Regions from separate parts of the Pseudomonas sp. PS02288 genome, predicted to be linked through region 3. Evidence: riboswitches for the same ligand, from Rfam matches in the RefSeq annotation. Region 3 holds a riboswitch; each other region holds the start of a gene.
What was found. Region 3 has a riboswitch for cobalamin ahead of cobO (cob(I)yrinic acid a,c-diamide adenosyltransferase). Riboswitches for the same ligand answer to the same signal wherever they lie in the genome.

Region 1 (3,912 bases), on a different contig from region 3:
CGTGCAACTGAAGGTCACGTCACGTGCCAGCCGCAGCACGCTGAGCGTGCCGCCGCTCAGGCACAGCGCCGCACTCGGCATGCCCGCGCCCACCGCGCCGGGATTGCGCAACGCCAGCGCCTTGGCCCGCGACAGTCCTTGCTGCAGCAAGCCGGCGGCGTCGCGCTGCTTGGCGCTGTTGCTCCAGGAAATCGTCATCGGGATCGCCGCCATCAGCAGGATCAGCATGACGGCGAGGCTGATCATCACTTCCACTAGCGTGAAACCCCCGGCGTCCTGCCTCATTGCCATCCCGTGAAGCTCCCGCAGTTGGATACGCTGCGCTCGTTGAGATTGGTCAGGCTGATGGTGCAGCCGCTCAGGTTGCTGCTGGTGCCGGTGGCCGTCACGGTATAGGTGGTGGACGTGGCGGTACTCAGGGTATAGCTGAAGTCGCTGGCCTGCGCCGGGGTCCAGCCGGTGAACAGCGCCTTGGTCTCGGCGGTGTTCGAGGTCGTGCTGGTGGGATAGGTCAGCTGGCGCTGAAAGTGGTTTTCCAGGTTCAGGCTGAGCGCCACCAGGTCGGCCTGCGCGGTCCTGATCTTGCTCTTGGTGATATAGCTGGTGTAGCTGGGCAGGGCGATGCCGGCGAGGATCGCCACGATGACCAGGGTGATCATCACCTCGATCAGGGTAAAGCCCGAGTGCGCGCCACGGCGGACAGCCGCGTGCCGCGCACCGGTTTTCGCGAAGGAGAGGATTGCCCGGGGGCAGCGAGCGGCACCGACAATCCGTGCAGGGTTGGTTAGCAGGTGGTTATTCATAAGCCAATCGACCCCCCTTCCCGGCAAAAGGTTGCCTGGGAATTCGTCTTTGAGAAGTAAGCCGTTATTTTTGCTGAATTAGATTTTTTTCAACGGCGGACGGCGGCTTCAACGAAGCGGCAGGAACGGCCCTGAAGCGGGCTTTTTCGGCAGTATGGCGTCTAGCATGAAGGCACGGGGCCAGCGTCTTGGGAGTTTCCCCGGCGTCTTTTCCTGCCGCTGCCGGCCCAGGTCAAATTTTGTCATTTCATGCGGCTGGCAATGTGCGGGGACTGCTGGCAGATTGTCGGTCGCTGTCAGGCCGTCATCCGATCAGGACTTCATGAGCAATTCCTCCCGCCGCACCTTCTGCTACGCCAGTCTGCTGATTCTGGGCATCGCCCTGATTCTCGTCCTGCCGCTCAAACTGTTGCCGAGCCTGCTCGCCGGGCTGCTGGTATTCGAACTGGTGAACAGCCTGGCGCCGCTGTTGCAACGCCTGTTCGCTGGTCATCTCGGGCGTCTGCTGACGGTCGGGCTGCTCGGCGTCATGGTCGTCGGGGTGCTGACGCTGGCGTTCGCCAGCGCGTTCTCCTTCGCCCTGCTGGAACTGAACAATCCGGGACAGATGCTCGGCAAGCTGATGGGCGTGGTCGACCGCGTGCGCGAGCAGGTGCCCGAGGGGCTGGTGGCCTACCTGCCGGCCAACGTCGACGACGTCCGCCTGACCCTGCACGACTGGCTGCGCCGTCACGTCGGCGAGCTGCAACTGCTCGGCAAGGGCGCGGCGCATCTGTTCGTCACCGTGCTGATCGGCATGATCCTCGGCGCCGTGGTCGCGCTGCAGCGCCTGCCCGATCCGCAGACGCTCAAGCCGCTGGCAGGCGAGCTGCTGGTGCGGGTGACGCGGTTCACCGCGGCGTTCCGCAACATCGTCTTCGCCCAGTTCAAGATTTCCCTGCTCAACACGGCGTTCACCGGGGTCTTCCTGATGGGTGTGCTGCCGCTGTTCGGCATTCACCTGCCGCTGACCAAGACGCTGATCGTGCTGACCTTCGTCGTCGGGCTGCTGCCGGTGATCGGCAACCTGATCTCCAACACCGCGATCTTCATCGTCGGTTTCTCGCTGTCGCTCTGGGTCGCCGTGGGCGCGCTGGCGTACCTGATCCTGATCCACAAGGTCGAGTACTTCCTCAATGCGCGGATCGTCGGCGGGCAGATCAACGCCAAGGCCTGGGAGCTGCTCCTGGCGATGCTGGTGTTCGAGGCCGCCTTCGGCATCGCCGGACTGGTCGCCGCGCCGGTCTATTACGCCTACCTGAAGAGCGAGATGAAGGCCCAGGACTGGGTCTGACAGGCGCCGCTCTAGGGCCCGCAGTTCCTGTAGGTGGTGACGAAGAAGCCGGCCGAAGCCGCTCCGTAGGCTACCCGCGCGACCACATCCCGCCTCCGGGCCGACGCAGCGTCCTTGTTTTCCTCGAGGGCGCCGACTAAGGTGCGCGACGTTTTCATTTCCGCCGAGGTACGCGGGCCACAGGGCCGGCGTTAATCGGGAAGCCGGTGCGCCCCAGTCTTACTGGGCAAACCCGGCGCTGCCCCCGCAACGGTAATCGACCGCGATCCGCCCGGATCGCACTCCGCTCAACGGCCACTGTGCGCATGCATGGGAAGGCGAGCGCGAGCCGCGTCGAGAGCCCGGAGACCGGCCACGGCGGAATGCCACTGGTGTTGCGGAGGGCGACACCATCAGGCGTCGGCCCGCGCACGAAACGGCCCGCGTCTGCCTGCCCTCCTCGAACGTCTCGCCGACCTTGAGGATTTCCCATGACGCTTTCCCGCCTCGCCTTGACCCTGGCCCTGCTGCCGACCCTGCCGGCCCTGGCCGAAACCCCGTCGCAGGACGACGCGCTGAAACTCGACGAACTGCTGGTCACCGCCAATCGCAGCGTCGAGGCGCGCAGCCAGAGCTCCGCCGCCAGCACCGTGTTCACCCGCGCCGACATCGAGCGGCTGCAGGCAAGCGACGTACTGGACCTGCTGCGTCATGCTCCGGGTGTGAGTATCGCGCGCAATGGTGGGCCGGGCAGCCTGTCCGGGCTGTTTATGCGGGGCACGAGCAGCGCTCAGACCTTGGTCCTAGTGGACGGCGTACGCATCTCCAGCGCCTCCAGTGGCACCAGTGCATTGGAGAACCTGAATCTCAACCAGATCGAACGTGTGGAGGTGGTGCGAGGGGGCCGCTCCGCACTGTACGGCGCAGACGCGATTGGGGGCGTGGTGCAGATATTTACCCGTCGAGGAGATGCTGGACTGACCCCACGCCTTCACTTCGGGATTGGCAGCCATGGCACCTTCGAGCGCAGCCTGGGCATCGCGGGCGGAGATGAGGAAACCCGCTTCGACCTCAGTGCATCCCTTGGCGAGACCGTGGGCACTCAGCGAACCGACCTTCCCGGAAGCGATGACAGTGCCTACCGCAACAGGGCATTCAGCCTGAGCCTGTCACATCGTTTCAGCGATACGTTGAACGGAGGTATCAGCCTGCTGCGCCAGAGTGGCCAGAGTGAATACGACAACTCCGATTACCCGACCACCCCGGCGGATACCGATTTTGAGCTTTCCAGCGGTAGCGCATTTCTCGAAGCAGAAATGAACGATCAATGGAGTGGTCGTGTTGAACTAGGGCACGCCGAAGACAGGCAGACCTCTCATGCGTCCTATGGAAACTCGGTCTACAACACCTATCGCGACCAGGCATCCTGGGTGAACCAGTTCGAACTCACCGACGCCCAGCGACTCCAGCTGGGAGCCGATTGGTATGAGGACCGGCTAAACAGCGACAACGCTTTTATCAAGGATTCGCGTTGGAACCACGGCTTCTTTGTTCTGCATCGCATCGAGACCGGCAGCTTCTCTACCGAACTGGGTGCACGCTACGACGATAATCAGGCCTATGGCAGCCATACCAGTTGGAACGGCGCATTCACTTATCATTTAAATCCCGACAACGACCTGATCGCGTCTTATAGCGAAGCATTCCGCGCGCCGACCTTCAACGATCTGTACGACCCCTTTGGCGGGGGCAACCTTGATCTTGATCCTGAAAAGGCACGTAGCTTCGAGCTGCAGT
Region 2 (3,912 bases), on a different contig from region 3:
CAATCTGGACGCGCCGCTGGTGGCGCGCAACGACCTCAAGCCGGGCGACATCATCCTCTTCAACAACCGTGGCCGTGGCCGCGTGTCCCACGCCGGCATCTACATCGGCGACGACCAGTTCATCCATTCCTCCAGCCGCCGCAGCGGTGGGGTTCGGGTCGACAGCCTCGACGATCGCTACTGGCGTTCCAGCTTCATGGAAGGCAAGCGCGTCCTGGTCGCCCAGACTTCCCTGGCGAAGAGCGGCTACCGCCCCTGATCCCTTGCGTGGCCCGGGCTTGCGTCTGGGCCGGGCTGTCGGCAGAGTAGCCGCACTCAGGATAAGGATCGCCCGTCATGGCCTGTCCGGCTCGTCTCTCGCTCATATTCGTCGCTGCTCTACTGGGTGCCTGCGCCAGCAGCCCGCCGCCCTCGGCTCCCCAGCCGGTATTCGTCGATCCCTCCGCACAGTTCTCGCCCTCGTCGGATGACGTGCTGTTCCGCGCGCTCGGCCTCGTCGGCACGCCTTATCGCTACGGTGGCAATACGCCGGACAGCGGTTTCGACTGCAGCGGACTGATCGGCTTCGTCTATCGCGACGCCGCCGGCATCAAGCTGCCGCGCTCCACCGGAGAACTGGTCAACCTGCGCGCGCCCAGCGTGTCACGCGCGGCGTTGCAGCCGGGCGACCTGCTGTTCTTCGCCACCAGTGGCGGACGCACCGTCAGCCATGCCGGCATCTACGTGGGCGAGGGGCGCTTCGTGCATGCGCCGTCCAGCGGCGGCACGGTTCGCCTGGACAGGCTGGCCGATGCCTACTGGCAGCGCAGCTACCTGAGCGCCAAGCGTGTGCTCGACGGCGATCACCTCGCACGCAACCCCTGAACCAACCCTCCACGCCGTGCCCGTGCTCACGCCTGCCGTGCGGCGCCGGGCACCGGCCATTCCAGATCGAAGTGCGAGCCGAGGACAAAGCGGCCATCTAGCCAGTCCCAGCGCTCCACGCACGCCTGTTTGCTACCGGCCTTGCCGACGCGCAGCTTGTTGAAGGAGTTCGGCGAAGTCCCGCGCACCCGCGACGAGAGCGTGGTCCCGGCCTGCACCATCCAGATCTCCCGCGACAGCTGCGGGTACTGCTTGCTCAGGGGCAGCACGTAGGGCAGGTGAATGTGCCCGCCCAGCACCAGGTCGAGCCCGGCCTCGGCCCAGCGGCTGAGCGCGTGGGAGGCGCCGTGCTGCAGGTTGCTCAGGTCGCTGCTGACCATCGCGCCGAACGGCTGGTGTGCCACCACCATGCGCAGCTTGCCGGGCGCCGAGGTGCGCAGGTGCTGGCAGACGCGGCGCACCTGCTCCGCGGTCACCAGGCCATCCTTGTGGCGACGCGGCGCGGTGGTGTTGAGCCCGATCACCAGCAGTTCGTCGTTCTCGAACACCGGTTCCAGCTCCCTGCCGAAATGTCGCCGGTAATTGGCGTACGGCCTTAAGAAACGTTCGACGACGTTGTACAGCGGGATGTCGTGGTTGCCGGGAATCACCAGCGTGTCGGGGATGCCGTGGCGTTCCAGGCGCTGCACGAACGCCTGCGCGGCGGCGAACTGTTCCGGGCGGGCCCGCTGGGTGATGTCGCCGGAAAGAATCAGCAGGTCGGCGCCGTGTTCGCGCACGTGGTCTTCGAGTGCGGCCACCACCTCAGGCCGCTCGGTGCCGAAGTGGGTGTCGGAGATTTGTAGGATCGTCGTCATGGGCGAAACAGTACCTGCCTTGGCCTCGTTCGGGGGACGTAACAGAGGTTTCGATAGGTTCGCTGCGGAAAAAGTCCCTCCCGAAGCGAAATCCCGGTCACCGAACATGCCGGTCAGGTTCTCCCGGATGCCGGCGATTGACGCGTTCCGGCCCAGCCTCTACCCTTCGCGGCTTGCTTCAGGTGCCCCTCCGATCGACGTCGGCGGGGTGAAACAGGGAAGCCGGTGCGTCCTGCCTCGAACCCCGAGAAGGACCATTCCGGCGCTGCCCCCGCAACGGTAGGCGAGTCGTGCGACCGCGTTAACCACTGTGCTCTGCATGGGAAGGTGCGTTCGCCGGAACCCGAAGGTTCCTCTCGCAAGCCCGGAGACCGGCCTGTCGCAGTTCACGGCATCGCGGAGGGCGTTGCTGGGCGTATCTGCCTTTCCTGGCCGCTGCGTCGCAGCTCTCCGCCGCCTTTCCCTGCTTATGTCGTGCGGGTGGCACGGCGGAGACCATTCCTTGAAGCGCACGCCTTTTCTCAGGCCGGCGGCATTTTCGCTGCTGGGCTTTTCCTCGCTTTCCCTGGCCGTAGCGGCCGAACAACCCCTGTTGCTCGACGAACAGGTCAGCACCGCCACGCGCACCTCGCAGGAGGGCATCGCGGCGACCACGGTGATCGACCGCGAGCAGATCGAGCGCAGCCAGGCTACCTCGGTGCCCGAACTGCTGCGCCGCGTGCCCGGCGTCAGCTTGGTGAACAACGGCGGCCCCGGCAAGAGCACCTCGGTCAGCCTGCGCGGCAGCAACTCCAACCATGTGCTGGTGCTGATCGACGGCATTCGCGTCGGCTCGGCGACCACCGGTGATGCCGCCTTCCAGAACCTGCCGGTCGAGCTGATCGAGCGCATCGAGGTGGTTCGCGGCCCGCGTTCGGGGATGTATGGCTCGGACGCCATCGGCGGGGTGATCCAGATTTTCACCCGCAAGGGCAATGCGAACGGCGGCGCCAAGCCATTCCTTTCCGCCGGCTACGGGACCCACGACAGCTACAGCGGCAGCGCCGGCGTTTCCGGTGGCGATCGCGACGGCTGGTACAACCTGGGCGTCAGCAGCAATGCCACCGACGGCATCAGCGCGCGCTCCGCCACGGCCGGCTACGAGCCCGACGCGGACGGTTACCGCGAACTGGCCGGCACCTTCAGCGGTGGCTATCGCTTCGCCAGCGGCCTGGAGCTGGACGGCAACCTGCTGCAGTCGAACTCGCACAACGACTACGATTCCGGCACCCGCGCCAACGCCGACGGCGTGCAGAAGGTCGCCGGCGTCCGCGCCCGCTATCGTCCCCTGGAGCCGTGGCTGATGACCCTGCAGGCCGGCCGCAGCGAGGACAAGAACGACACCTACTCCGGCTCCACCTTCAACACGCGCATCGACACCCGTCGCGACAGCTTCAGCTGGCAGAACGACTTCAGCGTCGCCGCCGGCCAGTTGCTTACGCTCGGCTACGACCACCTGCACGACGAGGTGAACGGCACCACCGCCTTCCGCGAGGATTCGCGCGACAACGACGGGCTGTTCGGCCAGTACCTGGCCAGCTTCGGGCGCAACGAGTGGCAGCTCAGCCTGCGCCGCGACCGCAACGAGCAGTTCGGCAACCACACCACCGGCAACCTCGGCTGGGCGTTCGCGCTGAGCGATGCGCTGCGCTTCACCAGCAGCTACGGCACCGCGTTCAAGGCGCCGACCTTCAACCAGTTCTATCACCCGGTGAACGGCAACCCGGACCTCGATGCGGAGAAATCGCGCAACCTCGAATTCGGCCTGGAAGGGCAGCACGCCTGGGGCACCTGGTCGGTGAACGCCTTCTACGACGAGATCGACAACCTCATCGCCTACTTCAACGCCGGCAACGGGCTGCGCGCCTACAACATCGACGAAGCGGTGATCCGCGGCGTGGAACTCAGCCTGGCCGGCGACTGGCTCGGCTGGGACTGGTCGACCAACGCCACCTTCCAGGACCCGCAGAACCGTTCCGACCGCGCCAATCAGGGCGACCTGCTGCCGCGCCGCGCCGAGCAACTGTTCAACCTCGACCTGGATCGCCGCTTCGGTCGCTTCGGCGCCGGCGCGTCGCTGCATGCCGAGGGGCGTCGCTGGGACAACGCGGCCAACACCACCGACCTGCACGGCTTCGCCACCGTCGATCTG
Region 3 (3,912 bases):
GCGCGTACCTTGGCGGCGATTGTGGTGCGCATGCGCACCCTACGAGGCAAGTGAAACTCGGGGTGCGCCTTGGAGCAATCTGCCGGCTGTATCAGACGCTGCGCCTGGCGCGGCTGAAGAACCAGGCGCTGGCGAGGCCGAGGGCGGCCCAGAACAGGGCGTTGGTCAGCAGGGAGGCGTAGATGAACTCCTGTGCCAGGGCTTCGGGCGCCAGGCTTTGGTGGACGTCCGGCTGCGGCGCGCCGATCAGGTGCGGCACCAGCAGTAACGCCAGACCAAGGATGCGCAGCGCCCAGTTGCGGCCGAAGGCTATCAGCCCCAGACCGGCCGCGGTGGCCAGCGCCGTGCCGATCCACCAGTACTGGCGCAGCAGCAGGTCGGCGGCCGCGGTGCCCGGCACTTCCGGCGGCAGGCCGAGGGACGGCGCCAGGTTGAACACGGCGAAACCGCCCAGGCCCCAGAGCAGGCCCTGCCAGGTCCTGCCGGGTGCGCGCAGGGTGTAGAGGCCGGCGAGCATCAGGGCAAAACCGACCGCCACGACCAGGTTGCCGAGGCCGGTGAACAGGGTGCGCTGCAGGCCGTCTTCCGGGCTCCAGGCTTCGCCGCCGTGCTCATGGGCCGCTGCGCCGGCTTCGTGGCTGTGCTCGGCCTGCGCGCTGGCGCCGGCGTTTTCGTAGGTTTCCGCCTTCAGGATCAGCGGGCTGACCCAAAAGCTCTGCAGCAGGGTCAGGAAAATGGCCGCCAGCAGCCCGGAGAAGCCCGCCGTCTGTGCGATGCGCTTGATCATCGGTTCGCTCCTCAGTGGCAGGGGAAGGCGGCACTGTGGCGGGTGTCGTGGGCGGCGTTGTGCACCAGCTCCATGTGCGAGAACCCGGCGAAGTAGATCAGCGCGGCGCCGATCAGGATGCTGCCGACGGCCAGCGTCAGGCGTTGCGAGAGGGGGAGCGTAACGGCGGTGCTGGAGGGCAGCGTGCGGCTTGTCATGATGAAGACCTTCCAATGAGTCGAGTGATCGGCACGCGTGGAAGGACGCAAGACGGGCAGGCGGGGCGCGTGAATGCGGCAATCGCACACGCGGTGAAGCGGGCCTGTTTCCGGCGCGTCCCGCCCACCGCGGGTTGCCAAAGGGATTCCAGGCCGGTCTCCGGGCTGGCGAGGCGGCCTGTACGTGGCGTACAGGCCTGAAGTCTTCACCTTCCCGGATCGCGGTCCAGTGGTATGCCGAAGGCTTCGCTCGCTTACCGTTGCGGGGGCAGCGCCGGACTCGCTCGATCGCCTGGATCGGACCCACCGGCTTCCCGTTTAACCTCGTGGCGTTGACACGAGACACCTGAAAAACACGCGCCACCTCATCACGAAGGTGGTGCCTCGTCAACCGGGCCGGCGTTCGTGCGATTGCCCCGGCCCCGGCGAAAGGCTACCCTGCCGGCCAACGAACAGGTGCCCCGAGCGCGACCGCGCGAGGGGCTGAAACGGGAAGTCCGGTGACCTCGGGGGTAAACCCTTCGAGCATTCCGGCGCAGCCCCCGCTGCTGTAGAGCCTGACGAAACCGCACGATGCCACTGACTCCGGTCGGGAAGGCGCGGTGATCGGATGAAGGCGAGCCAGAAGACCGGCCTGATTCGAGAACAAGGTACGTACCCCGGGGTGTGGGTGGTTGCCGGTGCTGTCGTCTGCCTCGCGCAGCCTTCCTCAGTCTCGTCACCTGCGCGCGATGCCTGCGCATCGCGTCCCTGCCCGTGGTTCGTGCCATCGAATCCTGCCCGCCCGCGCGGCGGCGCATGGGCCTGGAGTGTGCAGCGATGATCGACGAACAGAAGAAGCAGAACCACGCCGAGCGGATGAAGCGCAAGAAGGAGGTGGTCGACGCCGGCATCGAGCGCGCCCAGGTGGAGCGCGGCATCGTCGTGCTGATCACCGGCAACGGCAAGGGCAAGAGCACCTCCGGCTTCGGCACCCTGTACCGCGCGCTCGGCTACGGCCATCGGGCCGGCGTGGTGCAGTTCATCAAGGGCACCCAGGCTTCGGGCGAAGTCACCTACCTGCGGCAGAACGCGCCGCTGGTGGAGTATCACGCGATGGCCACCGGCTTCACCTGGAACACGCAGAACTGGGACGCCGACAAGCTCGCCGCCGACGAGGCCTGGACCCACGCCTCGCGCATGCTCGCCGACCCGCGGCTGAACCTGGTGCTGCTCGACGAGCTGACCTACATGCTCAAGTACAACTACCTCGACCTGGAGATGGTGCTCGACGCCATCCGTGCGCGCCCGGCCAGCCAGAGCGTGATCATCACCGGCCGCGCGGCCAAGCCCGAGCTGATCGAGCTGGCCGACACGGTGAGCGAGATCCGCGACGTCAAACACGCCTACAACGCCGGCGTGAAAGGCCAGGCGGGTATCGATTTCTGATGCGCAACTGGGCGGTTCGGCGAGTGCGTCGGTCTGCGGCGATGGCGCGTATCCATCCTGCGGGCGGCGCCCATGCGGCGGCGCGCCTGCTGGCCTGGCTGCTGCTCGGGCTCGCGCCGCTGGCCGGCGCGGCCCCGTTGCCGACGGTGGTCTCGACCAACCTCTGCGCGGACATGTTGGCACTGAGCCTGGCGGCCCCGGAGCAACTGCTCTCGGTGTCGCGCAAGAGCCAGGACGCGCGGGTGTCGTCGATGCCCGAGCGGGCGCGGCGCTTTCCGGCCAACGATGCCGGCGCCGAGGAAATCATCGCCCTGCACCCGGACATCGTGCTCGCCTCGCGACGCTGGCAGACGCACAACCGCGCCGAGCTGCTGGCCCGCCACGGCATCCGCACCGTGGTGCTGCCGTACCCGACCACCTGGCAGCAGATTTTCGACAGCACCCGCTTCGTCGCCGCGCAGATCGGTCGCGAGGAGGCCGGCGCCGCGCTGGTGGCCGACGTGCAGGCCCGCCTGGCGCGGCTGCGCCAACATCCGCGCCCGTTCAGCGCGCTCTACCTGCGCGCCAACGGCGGCAGCGCCGGCGCCAACACCTACGTCGACAACGTCTTCCAGGCGGTCGGCGTGCGCAACCACATGGCCGACCTCGGCCGCTCCGGCTGGGGCCGCTATGCCCTCGAGGAGCTCATCGCCCGGCCGCCAGACGTGTTCGTCACCGCCGACCTGCTGGTCGACGACGGTTACGCCAAGTCCGCCTATTCGCGGCACCCGCGCCTGCAGCAACTGATGGCCGCCAGACCGGTGGTCAGCATCGGCGGCAACCGCTGGGGCTGCAGCGACTGGCAACTGGTGATCGCCGCGGAAGACCTCGCCGCCCAGCTCGACCGCCTCGGAGCGCCGCGATGATGCGCCTCGCTCCGGGCCTCAACCTGTTGTTGCTGGCGGCGCTGGCGCTGCTGTTCCTGCTTTCCCTGGGCATCGGGCCGGTGCCGCTGACGCTGGGCGAGGTCGGCCACGCGCTGTTCCGTTCAAGCGCGGAGACGGCGAACCTCGCCGACGTGCTGGTCCAGCAGCACATCATCGTCAACGAGATCCGCCTGCCGCGGGTGCTGCTGGCGATCCTCGTCGGCATGTCACTGGGCACCGCCGGCGCCGCCATGCAGGGCCTGCTGCGTAATCCGCTGGCCGAGCCGGGGCTGCTCGGGGTCAGCTCCAGCGCCAGCCTCGGTGCGGTGCTCTGCCTGTATTACGGCGTCAGCGCGCTGAGCCCCTGGCTGGTGCCGGCCTCGGCGATGGGCTGCGCGGCGCTGGCGACCCTGGTGCTCTACGCCATCGCCCGGCAACGCGCGAGCAACCTGACGCTGATCCTCTGCGGCGTGGCGCTGTCGTCTCTGGCGGCGGCGGCGACCTCGCTGGCGATCAACCTAGCGCCGAACCCCACCGACATGCAGGACATCGTGCTCTGGCTGATGGGCTCGCTGAGCGACCGCAGCTTCGCCGA

Region 1: another riboswitch for cobalamin. It lies ahead of QMX85_RS10510 (TonB-dependent receptor); the one in region 3 lies ahead of cobO (cob(I)yrinic acid a,c-diamide adenosyltransferase).
Region 2: another riboswitch for cobalamin. It lies ahead of btuB (TonB-dependent vitamin B12 receptor); the one in region 3 lies ahead of cobO (cob(I)yrinic acid a,c-diamide adenosyltransferase).

The regions. Positions count from the first base shown of each region.
Region 1 is NZ_JASCPA010000021.1:8,112-12,023, reverse strand. Features, by position in the region: gene QMX85_RS10525 (prepilin-type N-terminal cleavage/methylation domain-containing protein) at 1-285, opposite strand, end outside; gene QMX85_RS10520 (type IV pilin protein) at 282-740, opposite strand; gene QMX85_RS10515 (hypothetical protein) at 1,126-2,136, shown strand; cobalamin riboswitch at 2,286-2,508, shown strand; gene QMX85_RS10510 (TonB-dependent receptor) at 2,607-3,912, shown strand, end outside.
Region 2 is NZ_JASCPA010000012.1:83,244-87,155, forward strand. Features, by position in the region: gene QMX85_RS07645 (C40 family peptidase) at 1-259, shown strand, start outside; gene QMX85_RS07650 (C40 family peptidase) at 337-864, shown strand; gene QMX85_RS07655 (metallophosphoesterase) at 891-1,721, opposite strand; cobalamin riboswitch at 1,885-2,116, shown strand; gene btuB (TonB-dependent vitamin B12 receptor) at 2,191-3,912, shown strand, end outside.
Region 3 is NZ_JASCPA010000071.1:7,863-11,774, forward strand. Features, by position in the region: gene QMX85_RS20930 (CbtA family protein) at 92-787, opposite strand; gene QMX85_RS20935 (CbtB domain-containing protein) at 799-984, opposite strand; cobalamin riboswitch at 1,118-1,349, opposite strand; cobalamin riboswitch at 1,422-1,637, shown strand; gene cobO (cob(I)yrinic acid a,c-diamide adenosyltransferase) at 1,807-2,412, shown strand; gene QMX85_RS20945 (ABC transporter substrate-binding protein) at 2,454-3,317, shown strand; gene QMX85_RS20950 (iron ABC transporter permease) at 3,314-3,912, shown strand, end outside.